Regions from separate parts of the Bradyrhizobium sp. SZCCHNR1043 genome, predicted to be linked through region 2. Evidence: predicted binding sites of a transcription regulator. Region 2 holds the regulator's gene; each other region holds the start of a gene.
What was found. Region 2 encodes LexA, which represses DNA repair genes until DNA is damaged. Its sites were predicted from a motif close to TGTTCNNNNTGTGTTCNG; they were not measured.
Positions count from the first base shown of each region.

Region 1: QX039_RS21440 (ATP-dependent helicase) is a predicted target of LexA. The motif match lies at 2,428-2,445, and genes of this name have one in related genera.
Region 3: QX039_RS12320 (ribonuclease T2) is a predicted target of LexA. The motif match lies at 2,486-2,503, and genes of this name have one in related genera.

Region 1 is NZ_JAUEYN010000012.1:52,592-57,956, forward strand. It holds gene QX039_RS21440 (ATP-dependent helicase) at 96-2,195, opposite strand; gene QX039_RS21445 (hypothetical protein) at 2,603-3,019, shown strand; gene QX039_RS21450 (hypothetical protein) at 3,047-4,303, shown strand; gene QX039_RS21455 (hypothetical protein) at 4,619-5,365, shown strand, end outside.
Region 2 is NZ_JAUEYN010000005.1:114,624-119,988, forward strand. It holds gene QX039_RS10260 (ComEC/Rec2 family competence protein) at 1-2,132, shown strand, start outside; gene QX039_RS10265 (hypothetical protein) at 2,087-2,362, opposite strand; gene QX039_RS10270 (hypothetical protein) at 2,528-2,968, opposite strand; gene lexA (transcriptional repressor LexA) at 3,227-3,925, opposite strand; gene glp (gephyrin-like molybdotransferase Glp) at 4,132-5,343, opposite strand.
Region 3 is NZ_JAUEYN010000006.1:144,556-149,920, forward strand. It holds gene QX039_RS12310 (cold-shock protein) at 276-491, opposite strand; gene QX039_RS12315 (23S rRNA (adenine(2030)-N(6))-methyltransferase RlmJ) at 745-1,605, opposite strand; gene QX039_RS12320 (ribonuclease T2) at 1,741-2,445, opposite strand; gene QX039_RS12325 (hypothetical protein) at 2,577-3,041, opposite strand; gene QX039_RS12330 (hypothetical protein) at 3,210-3,515, shown strand; gene QX039_RS12335 (DUF3617 domain-containing protein) at 3,584-4,129, shown strand; gene QX039_RS12340 (NAD(P)H-quinone oxidoreductase) at 4,181-5,173, opposite strand; gene QX039_RS12345 (ABC transporter substrate-binding protein) at 5,192-5,365, opposite strand, start outside.

The sequences.
Region 1 (5,365 bases), on a different contig from region 2:
GCGGCTCATTGTTCTCGAACGGCACCCACTGACCGTGGGGCATCTGCCGCATGGAGATCCAGCGTTTGCAGCTTCGGCAGCGGCGGCTGTAGGAGCTAGCCATAGAGGCCGGCCTGCGTGAGGAATGTACTGGCCGCCACGCGGGTTTTGCAGGACGTCTTCAAGTAACTAACGATCAGGTTCGAAGAGGCTCTCGTCAACGCCACGTAGAAAAGTCGCCGTTCGTCCTCGACGAGCGCGCGTTTGTGGGGAATGAGCCCTTCGTTGCAGCTGGTCAGGATTACGGTGTGCCATTGCAGCCCCTTGGCCTTGAAGTAGGTCGCCAGGGCGACGCCATCTTGCTCTTCACCCGTCTTGGCCTCTTTTGCGCGCTTGAGGGCGTTGTCCACGGTGTCGACGAACGCATCGACGCGGCCGCGGAAGCTCGCGGCCAATTCGTAGACTTCACCGAGGGGTACTTCGTTATCGATCACGTCCTCGAGGCTGCCGACCATGCCGCGAAGCCCCCGGAAATCCTTGGCGAGAATATCCAGCGTCTTGAAGAGTGAGGGCGCCTTCGCGACGTCCTGCATGACGGAGGCAAAACGGCTTTCCCGGAGCTTCGGCAGGAGGGTCAACACGGATCGACTCGCCAGTACGTCAAAGAAAGAAGGCGCGGCCTCGAAGGCCCTTTCGAGTCTCGCCAGGATCCGTTCATCAACGTACTGAAAATAAGATCTTAGGCTCAGGACCGCGTCGGCCGGGTCCGGCTGCTGGTTCTTGCTAAGGGCCAGCTTTGCACGCAATACACCAAGTAGTTTCTCCAACTCATTGTTGTGCAGAATATTGTCCTGTTCGCGAACGTTGTAGGGAATGCCGCGGAGGATGAACTGCAACTGGATCGGCAGACTCTGGGCGTTGGTGCGGTAGAGCACGGCGAAGTCAGAGAATTTGAGCTCCTTGTTGCGCCGGCGTACCCGTTCGATGGTCGTGGCGATCATCTTGGCTTCGGCAGTGGCCGTCGTTGACTCGATCACCTTGATGGAGGCATCGTCTGAACGGTGCGCGATGGGATTCTTCTCGACGCGCCATTGGTTATGGCGGATCAGTCGCGTAGCGTGGTCGACGATATTGCGGGGGCAGCGGTAGTTGCGTTTGAGCTCGAAGCTTTCGACCTGACGTCCGAGGTATTTTTCGAGTTCGATTATGTAGCGCGGCGTGCAGCCCCGGAAGCCATAGATGGCCTGATCATCGTCTCCGGTGATGACCAGCCGCGCCCGTTGAGCGATCAGGGACACAAAGGCGAAATCCAGCTCGTTGATATCCTGGAATTCGTCGACGATGATTTCGTCAAACTGGTGTTGGGCCAACGAAAGGACGTTGGGGGACGAGTCTAGGCATTTGACGGCGCGGAGTTTCTGGTCATCAAAGTCCATGCGCCGCTCGCGCTGGAGCAGGCGTTCGTATTCCTTGAACATCCAGTAGACAGCCTGAATGACGAGTTTCTTCTCGTCGGAGGTTGATCCGGGCTGGAAAAAGACCTCACCGGCTTTGCTGGTGAGCATGAAATCCGCCAATTTCTGCGGATCAGTCGCACGCGGGTCGAAGAGAGCATTTTTTAAGAGGCCAAAAAATTCGCTGTAGAAGCGGAATCGAAGGGAGGCTGGCAGGGCATCGTGCCGCTTGCGGCCCTCCTCTGTCGAGGCGAGGGTGTCCTTCAGCTCTTTGATCAATCGCCAGACACGAGGCGCTTCGATGATCTGCTTGTGCTCGGCGTGAAAATGGTCGCGCAAAATCTTATAGCCGAACGCGTTCAGCGTACTTATCTGGAAGTTCTGGTGCGGCGCAGAGAGGCCGGAAAGCTGTTCCGTGACCTTTTCCCGTAGAGCCCTGACGGCAGAGTTATCGAATGTCAGACAGAGGATGCGCTCGGGACGGGTACCCTTTTTGGCCAGATGCAGCACCCGGTTGATGATGGTCTGGGTTTTTCCTGAGCCGGCCGGTGCGATCAGCCGAATGGTCTGATGGGGTGCATGGATGAGCGAGAGTTGGTCGGCATCCGCAGCAGGCTGGAAAGCTTTCAGTGCGGGCCTGGCATCAAGTTCGACCTCGCGCAGCCGTTGCTCCAGCTGACGTTCGAGCTCTTCGCGGACATCGAAGTTGGCGAACTCGTCGTCCAGCGACAGCGTGGGCCTGATGCGGGTTACCGTCCCCATGTGTCGGCTCCTGCAAGAACCAAAGTATCGATAGGCTTGGAGAAACAACTATTTAGAGCAACCCTGCGTTGTTTTGGCAAGGCAATCGGATAAGCGACGGATCCAATATTTAAATACCGCCGGCCGCCGAGCTTGGCCAGAATGCGCTGTTGCCCCCTGCGCTTCACGAACGCTTCGTGACTGAGCTCTTCGCCTTTGCGCTTTGTCATGCGTTAGTGCCGTGTCCGAACAGGAGAACGGAATCTGAACAGCTCACTGACATGCGGTAAACTTACGATCCAGCAGACGCGGACAAAAAAAACTCGCCGGTAACCGGAGGTTGTTTCACGTCGAGATAAATGCTGCATACTATTGCAATCTAGGGGGTTGTTTTGGCGTGCGCGCTTTGACGCGGTTGAGGTGGGCTAATGAACCAGGATGAAGAAGTTGTCCGACATGCGCCAGGTATTGCGAAGGTTAGTGAACTAAAGGCGGCACTAAGCGACGCTTGGAAAAATGAGATACTTGCTAAGCCCACGGAGCTGAAGAAGGCTGCCGAGGTGCTCGGGGTTGATCCCAATGAGCTCAAGAGCCTCATTTCTCCGCCGCTTGCGATTCAGTCCGAGAGGGCCGGTATGACCGGCGGAGAGGTGCTGATCGTGATGGCAATCTGGGCGGGAAACGAGATTGTTCTTGGAGCCTTCAAGGATCTCGCCAAAGAGCAGCTAAAAAATCGATTGAAGCAGCTCTGGTCTGTTGTACTTGAGCCCCTCGTTCGCGACTTACTTGAGGACAGGCGCTACGGATTAGGTCCTCAGATCGACGAAAAGAAAAAGAACGAATAGATCTAAAGAGGAACAAGGGTCTCCGCAGTGCGGAATCGGCATTTAAGGCTAGCACAGATCAAGTCGCTGGTCGCTCGACTCTCGATCTCAATTACCCTTGAGGCGAGATCGCTCAACGGAGGGGAGAAGGAGCTTGAGGCGAACAAGCAGGCCAATAGGACGAGATACAACATCGTAAAGTTGTTGGTCGCGGAGGCCGATCGGCTTGAGCAACACAGCGGTCGACTCGATGATGCGCTTAAGAAGCTGTCTAAGATCGCAAAGGAAGAGGTTGTTGAGGGAAGCGGCGCGGCATTCGAGGACCTGCGCAACCGTCTGAACGAGCTCGCGCGTTCGTTCGCGAGGGTCGATTGCAAGCAATGTGCCGGAGAGTTGGAGCGGATCTGTTGCGGTGATCCAGCCATTGATGAGGCAAATCTTTCCGCGGGCCTTTGCATAGCGTTATTGCACGACTCCTTGGCTTGCATTGTCCAGCAGGCGTGCCGCGCCTACGCCGACGCAGCTGTCCGAGTCCCGGTGATTAGACTATCAATCGAAAGCACTCATCGCGATCAGGACGCCGATCTGTTTCGCGAGTTTAATATCAGTGGTTTTTGCGATGTGATCCAAGACGAAGCTCTCACCTCCTACGTGGTTCTTTCGATCAAGCAGGGAACATTCGACTGGACTGCCATGTGCGGTGTTCCCTATATTTTCGCACACGAGGTCATGTGTCATGCCTTTCAGAGTCTGCATAGTCGCGTGCGCGCAATCGCGGACGGGAAGTGTCTGTGGAGCGAAGCTTGGATGGACCGTCTCGCGTTTGAGATGTGCAAGCACTGGCTAGAGCGCCCACCCAGAACCTTTCCGAAGTGGTTCCTTGCAGATGTGTTGGAAATAGAGGATCAGGCGAGTGCTATTCATAAATTCCGCTACACTCCGCGGGGCTGTCTGACGGATGATGAGGCAAAAGAGTTCAAGCGCGCGCGCGATGCGTTTCGCCTGCTACGAGACAATTGGAGCTGTAACGAGAAAATCGACTTGTTGGCTCATCGAGCCGTACGTTTTTCTACATGCTTGAATGCAAGTGATGCCGACAATGAAGACCGCGAGGATGTGGCCATCCTGCTCGGCTCGCTATTGGGTCAGGATGCGGAGCCGTTCCGAGCCGAAGCTGCCCTCCACAGTTGCTCCGAGTTCCTTACCGATGGCTCGGTATTCAACCTATTGGCGAATCTCAAGAAAATCAGGGACATGTCAATGGAATCGATAGTGCTGTTACGGCAACAGTCTGCGGAAAATTAAGCATAAGGCGGCGTCTGCCTTGTTTTCCGGTCATTTGACCGTATATTCAAGTTATGTGAAGCTCGGGCTGACAATATGAATTCTATAGAGCGGGCCTCGGCTCTGCTTGGGAGCGATCTGCGGCTCCTAACGGCTGCAAGTCGGCTCAAACAATTCACTATTGACGAGCTCGCTCAGCATGCCGGTTTGGGGCCGGAGTTGACCCGTAGCTTTCTGCGCCGTCACCCAGACTTCGAGCAGATCGCGGTAGCAGCGCCAGAGGGGCGTGGTCGCCGAAAGAAAATATGGCGGTTGCGTCCTGACCGGAGCATGCACGTGGCGGCGCGGGTTGCCGATGTTTCCCGCGTTATCGGTTGGTCGCCCTCGCCCGCGGAGGACAGTCCGAAGACGTGGGAGCTCCTGGTCGCCACGCTTTCGCAGCTCGAGGAATTGTCCTCGACCGACGATCAGCGCCGGAGGATCTTGCGTCGGGCTGAAATGTATCTCGCATCCTCGGAGATGGAGTTGCGCGATCGTATTGCGTTATCTCTTCCGCTGGCATCCCAGGAGCAGCGGATCGTCGCCGAAGCAGGAAAGACAATAAGGCTGCTGCGTAAGATTGACACGCTGCCGCGGACCTTTCTGGAGTTCTTTCGGCCGAGTCAGACCTTGCGCTCTGAATTCGGAATGATCTTAGGCGATTGGACGAGACGAATGGAGCTGTCCGCGCTAGACGAGAATGTATCGGCGCTCGACGAGGAGGTTGCTCGAGATCAGCTAAAGAAGCATGGCGCGTTGGGCCTCTTGGACATGGCGCTACATGCCGCGTCGCGGGAGGCCGGTTCAGACGCGGCATTCGCCCCTGCAATTGCGATGTTGCACTACAAGACCGGTTGGGACGACGTAACCCACTCAGAGTTCGCGGCAGGTATTATGGATCGGCTCGGGAGTTCGAAGGCTGCGGATAATGACCTGGTACTCACTTCACTGGCGGCTGCCATGGCGTCATTCGACGTCTACGAAGCTGTGGAGCCGCTCACTGAGTTGCTCTTGAGCCGACGGCGAGCTCACAGTTTGAGCCCG
Region 2 (5,365 bases):
AGGCCGGGGCGGGCCGGCTGCTGCCCTGGGTGCCGGTGGCGTTCGGGGCCGGCATCGCGCTGTACTTCACCGCCGATCACGAGCCGGTGCTCTGGATCGCCGCCACCACCGCGGCGCTGCTCTGCATCGTCGCCATCATGATGCGGCGGCATCGGATGTTTCCGGTTGCCGTGATGATCGCGGCGGCGGCGTGCGGCTTTGCCGCGGCGACCATCAAGACGGCGCGTGTCGCTCATCCAGTGCTGGCGCGGCCGTTGTATTCGGTGGCGCTGTCCGGCTTCGTCGAGGCGCGCGACATCCGCGAGCGCAGCGATCGGATCGTGCTGCGCGTCACCGCGATGGAGAGCCCGCGCAACGCCGCCACGATCGCGCGCGTGCGGCTCGCGGTGCGTAAGGGCACGGCGCCCGAGGTCGGCAGCTTCGTGCAGCTCAAGGCGCGGCTGCTGCCGCCGATGGCCCCGGTGCGGCCGGGATCCTACGACTTCGCGCGCGACATGTTCTTCCAGGGCATCGGCGCCTCCGGCTTCGTGATGGGCGCGATCACGACGGCGACGCCGCCGCAGGCCGCCGGCTTCGGCCTGGGCTATGCGGCGGCCATGCAGGGCCTGCGCGATGCGATCGACGCACGCATCCGCGCCCGCCTGACGGGCGATGAGCGCGCCATCGCCACCGCGCTGCTGACCGGCCGGCGCGACGCCATCACGCCCGATGTCAACGATGCGATGTTCGTCTCCGGCCTCGGCCACGTGCTGTCGATCTCCGGCTATCACATGGCCGTCGTCGCCGGCGTCGTGTTCTTCGCCGTGCGCGCGCTGCTTGCGCTGATCCCCGGCCTCACTATCAGCCATCCGATCAAGAAATGGGCGGCCGCGGCGGCGCTGGTCGCGGCGGCGTTCTACCTGCTGCTGTCGGGCGCGGAGGTCGCGACGCAGAGATCGTTCTTCATGACGGCCGTGGTGCTGATCGCGGTCATGGTCGATCGCCGCGCCGTCACCTTCCGCACGCTCGCGGTCGCGGCGATGATCGTGCTGATCGCGGCACCCGAAGCGCTGGTGCATCCGAGCTTCCAGATGTCGTTCGCGGCGACGCTCGGCCTGGTCGCGCTGGTGCAGTTCGGCCTGCCCAAACTGTTTGCGAGGCCGGACAGCTCCACGACGCAGCGCATCGCGCTGTGGGGCGGCCGCGAGCTTGCGATGCTGCTGCTGGCCTCGCTGATCGCGGGGCTTGCGACCACGCCCTATGCCGCGTTCCACTTCCATCGCGTCACGCCCTATGGCGTGCTCGCCAATCTCGCGGCGATGCCGGTGGTTTCGGTGCTGGTGATGCCCGCCGGACTGCTCGGCCTGCTGGCGGCGCCGTTCGGGCTCGACGGTCCCTGGTGGACGCTGATGGGCCTCGGCATCGACTGGATGATCGCGGTGACGCGCTGGGTGGCGGCGCTGCCTGGCGCGGTCGGGCGCATCCCGGGCTTCGGCATCGGTCCGCTGATCCTGGCCAGCCTCGGCGTCATCCTGATCGGCCTGATGCGCACACCGCTGCGCTGGTCGGGTGCCGTCGGGCTCGTGGTGGCCACCGCGTGGGCCGCCACGACGCCGCTGCCCGACGTGCTGATCGCCGGCGATGGGCGCGCGGTGGCGGTGCGCGGCCGTGACGGACGCCTGCATGTGATGCGCACCGGCAAGGACGTGTTCGCCACCAAGGAGTGGCTCGCGGCCGACGCCGATGCCCGGCTGCCGGCGGATTCATCGCTCGCCGATGGCGTCTCCTGCGACGAGGCGGGCTGCGTGGTCGCGATGGCCGACGGCCGATTCGCCGCCTTGACCCTGCGCGCCGAGGCGCTCGACGATGATTGCGCCCGTGCCGCGCTGATCGTCACCGCGCGCGCCGCGCCGTCATCCTGCGCGGCGGCCGTCATCGATCGCCAGCGCCTGCAGCAGCAGGGCGCCTTGATGCTGGTGCAGCGGGGCACCGGCTTCTCCGTCACGCCGGTGCGCGCTGGCGGCACCGATCGCCCGTGGTGGCCGGCGCCCGCCGAGGCCGGCGAGTTCGACACGACGCTGACGCCGCGTGCGCCGGTGTCGCGGCTTCAGGACGCGACGCCGCCGGAGACGGAGCAGGGCGAGCAGGATTGAGCGCCGGACAGCTCGAACGTGCTGAGATGATACAACGTGCCGAGATGATACACGGTGTCATCGGGTCCATCGAACAGCGAGGGACCTTCGACCAGCGTGAACGCAGCGCCCGGATAGCGTTGCCAGATGGCGATGTCATCAGCCGTGACCGTCAGCCATCCGAACGCAAGCATGTAGCGGCCGGACTCGGAGAGCCGGCCGGCCTTGTTCCAATCGATCTTGTTGACCACGGCGGCAAGCTCCCCCGGCACACAATGCTGGCCGAGGGATGTCGTTCCTATTCGATGCGATGCCGGAGCGTGAGGTTCGCCGGAAAGACCTTGCGCTTGCAGAAACCAAATCTCCCCCGGCCGAAAGCTCGCTCATGGCCGAGAGAAATGCGGACGCGCAGGCGCTCAGGTGATGCTGATGCGGCGAATCGATGTGGCCTGCGAAGCCGGAACGTCCTCCGCCATGCCCGGGCGGCGCTCGGCCGGCTGCTTGCTGACCGGCAATTGTAGCACGGTGACGCGCTGGCCCTCGCAGAGCTGGGTCACCAGCACGTGGCGGCCGTCGGCGAATTCGATCGCGTCGTGATGGCGATCGGGGATGTGCGTCTCGATGCTGTTGAACTTCGCGACGCGCTCGCGGATCGTCCGGGTCCAGAGCCAGCGGCTGTCGTAGCGGACGTCCTCGACAAATGCCAACTCGGTGCCGGGCAGCATGCAGACTGCGACGGTCGGCTCGCTCTCGAGGGCGAAGCCGCGGGTGGCGGTGCCGCGAAACGTCGTCGAGATCAACGTCTCGCCGACCTTGGCGGGACGGGACGCAACCGCATGGAGGCTGTAGTCACACATCGGATCGCTCCTCGTTGAGAGATAGCCGACCCACGCTCCCCCCGGACAGGCGCAGGCCTCTATCAGAGTGGACATCGAGGAGATGTTAGCGCGCGCTTCACGGCAATTCTGCGCTGATCTGCACCGCGTGCGCCCGCGGGCGATCACAAGCGTTTGAGCATGCCGCGCTGCACATCCTGAGGTGCATTCGCGCGTGACCAATTTCGATCGGCGGAGAAGCGCGTGCGCTCGCCGCCGATCGACCGATCGCGTCCGCGATCAGTACTTGCGATACAGCCCGACCAGCTTGCCTTGGATCTTCACCCGGTTGGGCGGCAGGATGCGCACCTCGTAGGCGGTGTTGGCCGGCTCCAGCGCGATCGATGCGCCGCGGCGGCGGAAGCGCTTCAACGTCGCTTCCTCATCGTCGATCAGCGCTACCACGATGTCGCCGGTGTCGGCGGTCTCGTTGCGCTGGATCAGCGCCATGTCGCCGTCGAGGATGCCGGCATCGACCATGGAGTCGCCGCGCACCTCGAGCGCATAGTGATCGCCGTTGCCGAGCATGTCGGCAGGCACGCTGATGGTGTGGCTGCGCGTCTGTAGCGCCTCGATCGGGGTACCGGCGGCGATGCGGCCCATCACCGGCACCGCGACGGGGCGCTCGCCATCGTCCAGCGCGGGAGTGCTGGTGCGCACCTTGCCGAGATTGCCCTCGATCACCGATGGGGTGAAGCCGCGGCGGTTGTTGGCAGCCTGTGACAGCTCGGGCAGCTTGATCACCTCGATCGCGCGGGCGCGGTTGGGCAGCCGGCGGATAAAGCCGCGCTCCTCGAGCGCCGTGATCAGGCGATGAATGCCGGACTTCGAGCGCAGATCGAGCGCATCCTTCATCTCGTCGAAGGACGGCGGCACGCCGGCTTCCTTGAGCCGCTCGTTGATGAACCGCAGAAGTTCGTACTGTTTGCGCGTCAGCATCTCGACCTGGTCCCCAGTTTGTTGTCGTCCGAGTCCAGGAGCTGCGCCTTGAGCACAAACCGGCTGAGAGCGCCTTGGAGTCGGACCATCATCGCGTCGCCCGCAACATACTAAAAACAAATCATGAACGGACACTATATGTTCGATGTGTGTTCCGCAATCCTTAAATTGTAGTGAACGGACCGGGCTTTGCCGGGGGAAACGGCCTAGCTCGGCAGGCGCAGGATCTCGCACGGGCTGCCGGCGGCGGCCTTCGGCGCAAACGCCCGCCGGATCACCAGCGCCTGCGAGAGCGCGAGATTGCCGAGCAGCGACGAATCCTGCTGGGTCACCGGCGTTGCGATCAGGGTGCCGTCGGCGCGCTCCTCGAGCTGCGCCCGCAGATAGTCCTCGCGCGAATCGTTGGCCCCGAGTTCGCGGCCGAGCAGGGCGGTCTCGCGTGGCATGCGAGCTTCGTCGCGGCCGAGCAGCCGCCGAATCAGCGGCACCAGGAACAGGATGGCGCAGACATAGGACGACACCGGATTGCCGGGCAGTCCGATCACCCTCATGTCGCCGAGCCGTCCGTGCATCATCGGCTTGCCCGGCCGCATCGCGATCTTCCAGAACGCCATCTCGACGCCCTCGGCTTCGAGCGCCTGCTTGACGAGGTCGTGATCGCCGACCGAGGCGCCGCCGGTCGTGATCAGGATGTCGGCCTTGGCCTCGCGCGCCCGCCGGATCCCGGCGATCGTGGCCTCCATCGTATCCGCGGCGATGCCGAGATCGATCGGTGTCGCGCCCTCGCTGCGCACCAGCGCCCGCAGGGCGTAGCCGTTGGAATAGACGATCTGGCCCGGGCCGGGCGTCGAGCCAGGCATCACGAGCTCGTCGCCGGTGGCGAGCAGCGCCACCTTCGGCCGGCGCCGCACCGGCAGTGCCGGATGATTCATGCTGGCCGCCAGCGACAGGTCGCGGTCGCTGAGCCGGCGGCCCGCCTTCAGCAGCACCATGCCCTCATGAAAGTCGACGCCGGCGGGCCGGATGTGCCGGCCCTTGATCGCGGCCTCGGTGATCACGACGTGGCCATCTTCGGCGATCGTGTCCTCCTGGATCACCACCGCGTCGGCGCCCTCAGGGACAACGCCACCAGTGAAGATGCGCGCCGCCTCGCCGGGTCCGACCACGCGATCGAACGGCCGCCCCGCCGCGACCTCGCCGATCACCCTCAGCCGCACCTTGGCCTGGGCTGCGTCCGCCGCGCGCACGGCGTAGCCGTCCATCGCCGACATCGCCTCGGGCGGCTGCGTCCGCAGCGCCGCGAGGTCGCGGGCCAGGATGCGGTGATGGGCCTCGTCCAGCGTCACCAGCTCCTCGGCCAGCGGCTCCGCGCCGGCGAGCACGGCGGACAACGCATCAGACACCGGCATCAGGGCCATGAGAGTTCCTTCGGATGGAGAC
Region 3 (5,365 bases), on a different contig from region 2:
GGCAACGAGGGAATAGGAAGAAGAAACGTCCAACGACAACCTCCCGGCCGCTCGCGCGGCCGGGATTTTTTTGTCGGAGTCCCTTTTGTCGTAGTGCTCCGTGCAATCTGGAGGCATGCAGCATCGCGCGCGGCCTGCACGTACGAGCCGGCAATGCTGTGCACGCGAGCCGGCGGCGCTGCCGGCAGCTTCCAAACGAACGAATGAGATGCCGTCGAGGCGCCCGCGGCTGCAGTCTCACGCTGGTGCGTGAACCGTCGCCTGGTGGGCTCGCCCTAAGACGACAGGACCAGGTTCACCGCCTTCGGGCCCTTGCCCTTCTTGTCCGGCTCTACCTCGAAGCTGATCCGTTGTCCCTCGGTCAGATCCTTCAGGCCCGCGCGCTCCACCGCCGTGATGTGCACGAACACGTCGCGTCCACCGTCGTCCGGCTTGATGAAGCCGTAGCCGCGCTCACCATTGAAGAACTTGACCGTCCCAGTCATGGCCATCGGGAAACTCCTCCCCCGCAATGCTTCCTCCACTGCGCGCTCTGCGCAGCGTCCGACCGGACATCACTTTGATCGGAAAGCGTTGGCCACCTTAACGCCCAGCGCTCGCCACGCCGGATCGTCTGGATCTTGTTAGGCCTTGATCACCCCGCCGCAACCATTCGCGGAAGCGGAACGTAAAGCCAGTCTTACAATTAGACACAATAATACGGTTCCGCGCCGATTGACTACGGCTTTTCGACCAGTCGCCGTTTCAAGCTTTGGGGAATTCGATCCGGAAGCGCGCCGCGCCGCCCTGGCCGAGCGGCTTCTGCAGTTCCTGCAGGATGAGCTTCAACTCGTCATGCAATGTCCAGGGCGGGTTGACGATCAGCAGCCCGGTCGAGGTCAGCGCCTCGCCTTCGATCTGCGGCGCAACACTGAACTCGATCCGCAGCACCTTGCCCGGCGGCTTGGCCGCGGCCGCGAGCGCCGCGACGCGATCGGTCAGCTCTTCCGTCGCACGCCGGTTCTTGGCGGGATACCAGAGCACGTAGATACCGGTGGTCCACTTTGCGAAGGCCGCAGCAAAGCGGTCCGCGAGCCGCTCGAACTCATCCTTGGCCTCGAACGCCGGATCGATCAGCACCACGCCCCGGCGCTCGTTTGGCGGCACGAAGGCGGGCAGGGCGACCCAGCCGTCGAGATCGACGACGCGGGCCTGGGTGTCGCGGCGCAACTGATCGATCAGCTGCTTGCGGGGGATCGGCGCGAGCTCGCACAGGGTCATGCGGTCCTGCGGCCGCAGCAGCGCGCGCGCGATCAGCGGCGAGCCGGGATAGGCGACGAGCTCGGCCTTCGGATTGAACGATCTGATGATGTCGAGATAGGGCGACAAGAGTGCATAGGCCTGCTCGGAGAAGCGCGCCTGCAGCACGCGAGCGATGCCGGTGAGGAACTCGCCACTGCGGATGGCCTCGTCGCCGGTGAGATCGTACAGGCCTGCGCCGGCATGGGTGTCGATCACCCGGAACGCAGCGGGCTTCTCCTGGAGGTAGATCAGGATGCGCGTCAGCACGATGTGCTTGATGACGTCGGCAAAGCCGCCGGCGTGAAAGGCGTGTCGGTAGTTCATGCGGCACGAGTTACGCCGTTCCGCGTCAAAAGGGTACCCCGTCGATGCGCCGGATGGATCCAGAGAGCATCGGATCAGCGCCGCGGCGAGAGGCGCCGCAGGCCGACGCACTGCGGTCGCCCGATTCGGCCGTCGCTAGCCGCCGCGGACCGGCGGCATGTTGACCTCGTCGCGCCGGCAGGCCTGGCGGTCGATCTCGTCGCAGTTGCGAAACTCCAGATCCTTCGACAGGCAGATCCGGACCTCGCTCAGCCTGGTGCGGTTGCAGGTGACGGCAATGCCCGATGTCGTGAGCTTGGGGTTGGCCTTGATGAAGGCCTCCTCGACCGCCCCCGGCGCCACCGTCTTGGCCTCCGCGAGATCGAGGAATTCCGGCGGGATCTTGATGGCGGCGCGGGCCTTGCGGATGATTTCGAAGTAGGCCTTCGCGGACAGGCCGGCGCAGGTGCCGTGCTTGTCCCACTCGTTGTAGATCAGGCCCGGCGCCGGCATCAGGTCGAGCATCGAGGTCATGATGTTGCGCGGCAGGCGCGGCGCCGGCTGCTCGCAATATTCGGGGTAGCCGTTCTCGTATTGCGGCCACAGCCCGTGCACGACGAACGAGTAGGGCCGGCCGCCGCACTGCTGGGACCGGTTGCCGCGGCCGCCTCGCTCCTCGGCTTCGGCACAGTACGAGGGCGACCAGGATAGCGAGAGAACGTAGAAGTCGAACGCGCCCGGCGCGTTCTGGCGACGGTCCTGCGCCTCGGCGGAGCCAGCCGCGAGCACACCCACCAAGAGGGCAAAGCAGGCGATCGTTATGGACAACAGGACGGCAGGTCGGCGCAGGCAATCGAACATGGCGAACTCCCCGGACAATGCCAGGAGCCTAGCAGCGCGTTGGAACATTTCAAGAACAAAATGGCTGCCCCGAGGCAGCCATTCGTCAGCCGGCCGCCCGCGCGAGCGGCCGATGGTCCGACAAAATCGAATCAGGGCTTGGCGGCGCGGCAGGCCGGATTGAAGGCCCAGTTGCGATCGAGGCCGACGACGCAGAACTCGACGCCCTGGTCATAGCCGGCGAAGCCGCCATCCTCGATGATCGAGAAGTTGACGGTGCGCGCCTTGCCGTCGCTGATCATCACGCTGCCGGTGCAGAAGCGGCGCGGAATATTGTCGGACTGCCAGGGGCGGAAGGCGATCTCATGGACGTTGGCGACGCCGGTGATCGTCAGCGAGGAATTCCAGAAGGTGCTCTCCTTGTCCTGGAATCGCGACACGATGGTCGGAATGGCCGCCTCGCAGGGGGCAACCCGGCCTTCGTACTTCGGACCGGAGAGCCAGAAATTCATTTCGAGCGGATTGGCGGCCTGAGCCGGGGCGGTGGCGACGATAGCGGCAAGCAGCGCGCCACAGGCGGCGCCGAACATCTTGAAAGGTGAGCTGAAGTCGCGCATGGGCCGTCCGCAAGGCTGATCCGGGAGCGTGGACCGTGCCGCGGCGGCCACAGGAGGTCAAGTGCAACGCGGCAACACTCCACGATTAGTCCTGTTAACGCGAGGCTGGTGTTCTTTTCTTGACCGCACAGGACCTTTAGGATGGCAGGCCAGCTCGAGGAGAATGCAATGCGGACGCTGAAGGCCGGATTCGTGAAGACTGCAGGCCTCGTGGCCGTCGGGATGCTGCTGGCTACCGCATCGGCCCACGCCGACGTGGTGCCGCCCTTCAAGGGCAACGACACCGGCGGCATCATCGCCTACCAGCTGGCCCAGCGCACGGATGCGCGCCAGCTCGCGGTCGATCATTGCGCCTCCTACGGCAAGGTCGCGAAGTTCCGCGCCGTCGATGCGCGCTACGGCGGCTACGTCTCGTTCGCCTGCCGCTGGGTGCCCTATGGCTCGGCACAACGGCCGCTGCGGACGCTGTACTAACGTTCTCCTAATTGCCATCTTTTGGCGGCATTCGCTCCGACATCGCGCAACGAGCCGGAACGGAACACATGACCTGCACACGCACTGCCATCGGCCTTCTGGCCTGCTGTCTCCTCAGCGTGACCGCGAGTCACGAGGCCCGTGCCGTGGACCTGCCGGTGCGCAAGGCGGGCCTGTGGGAATTGAAGATGGTCAGGTCCGGCGGCCAGCTGCCGGAGATGACCATGCAGCACTGCACCGACGAGACCACCGACAGGGACATGAACAACATGGCCTCGCCGATGGCGCAGCAGGTCTGCTCCAAGCAGGACATCCAGAAGACCGCAACCGGCTATGTCAGTGATGCCGTCTGCAGCTTCGGCGGCATGAACACGACCTCGCATGCCGACATCACCGGTGACTTCAACTCGGCCTACACGGTGAAGACCACCTCGCGCATCCAGGGCGGTGCCGCCGGCGCCGCCAAGGAGACCGCGATGACCATCGAGGCGAAGTGGCTCGGCGCCTGCAAGCCCGACCAGAAGCCCGGCGACATCGTCATGCCCGGTGGCATGAAGATGAACATCAAGGACATGAACAAGCTGAAGAACCTCATTCCGGGTGCCAAGCAGTAGGCGGGCGGCCGTTGCGTTTGGCGGCACGAGCGCAGAGACATGGATCGTCGCTCATTCGCGGACGCAAAGCACGATCTTCCCGATATGTCGGCTCGTCTCCATGCGGGTGTGCGCATCGGCCGCCTCGGACAAGCGATAGATGCTGTCGATGTGCGGCCGAATGGCCGTCCCGAGAAGGGGCCCGACGCGTTGCCGCAGGTCGGCCGCGATGCGTCGTTTGAGGTCCAGTGCCGTCGAACGCAGGAACGCGCCGGTGATGCTGGCCCGGCGCGCCATCAGGCCGCGCAGCGGCACCGCCAACTCGTTCCCATGTCCGGCTGAGAGCAGGGCGATCCGTCCGCCCATTGCGAGCGCCACAAGGTCCTGCGCGATGTGAGCGCCTGCGGAGGTGTCGAGGATGCAGTCGACACCGTGCATCCCCGTCGCCGCGCGGATCTGCTCGGCGAGATCAGGATCGGCGTAGTCGAACACGGCGCTGCAGCCGAGCCTGAGCGCCGCGGCGCGCTTCTCTGCGGTGCCGGCGGTGGCGATGACGGGATGACCCAGCGCGCGCAGGAGCTGGATCGCGATCGTGCCGACGCCGCTGCTGCCGCCATGAATCAGGGCCGTCTCGCCGGGCATCATGCGCATCAGCTCGAAGAAATTGAACCAGGTCGTGAACAGCGCCTCGGGCAGGGCGGCGCCTTGGATCAAGTCGAGGCCGCTCGGCAAGTCCAGGGCAAGATGCTGATCGGTGGCGACGTATTGCGCGTATGAGCCGCCGTCGGTCAGTGCGATGACCGCTTCACCCAATCGTCCCGGAGGAGCGTTGGCACCGCAGGCTACGATGCGCCCCGAGACTTCCAACCCCGGCACGGGATTGGGCTCCCGCGACGGCCCGGCAGCGCGCTGGTTGCAGTCATGACGGTTGATGCCGGCGGCTGCGACCTCGATCAGCACATCGTCTGGTCCGAGGCGCGGGACCGGCCAGTCCTGTCGCTCCGACAGGACCTCCGGGCCGCCCGCGGCGGTGATGATGACGGCGCGCTGATCGTCCGGAATCATGCTTGGTCGCTCATGTGCTCACTTGCCGACCAGGCTGCACTTGCTGCGGTCGAGCGGGCGAAACGCCTGATCGGGGGCGATCTTCGTCACCAGCTTGACGAAGTCCCAGGGGCCCTTCGATTCGGCAGGGGTCTTGACCTGGACCAGATACAGGTCGTGCACCATGCGCTGGTCGTCGCGGATCTGGCCGTG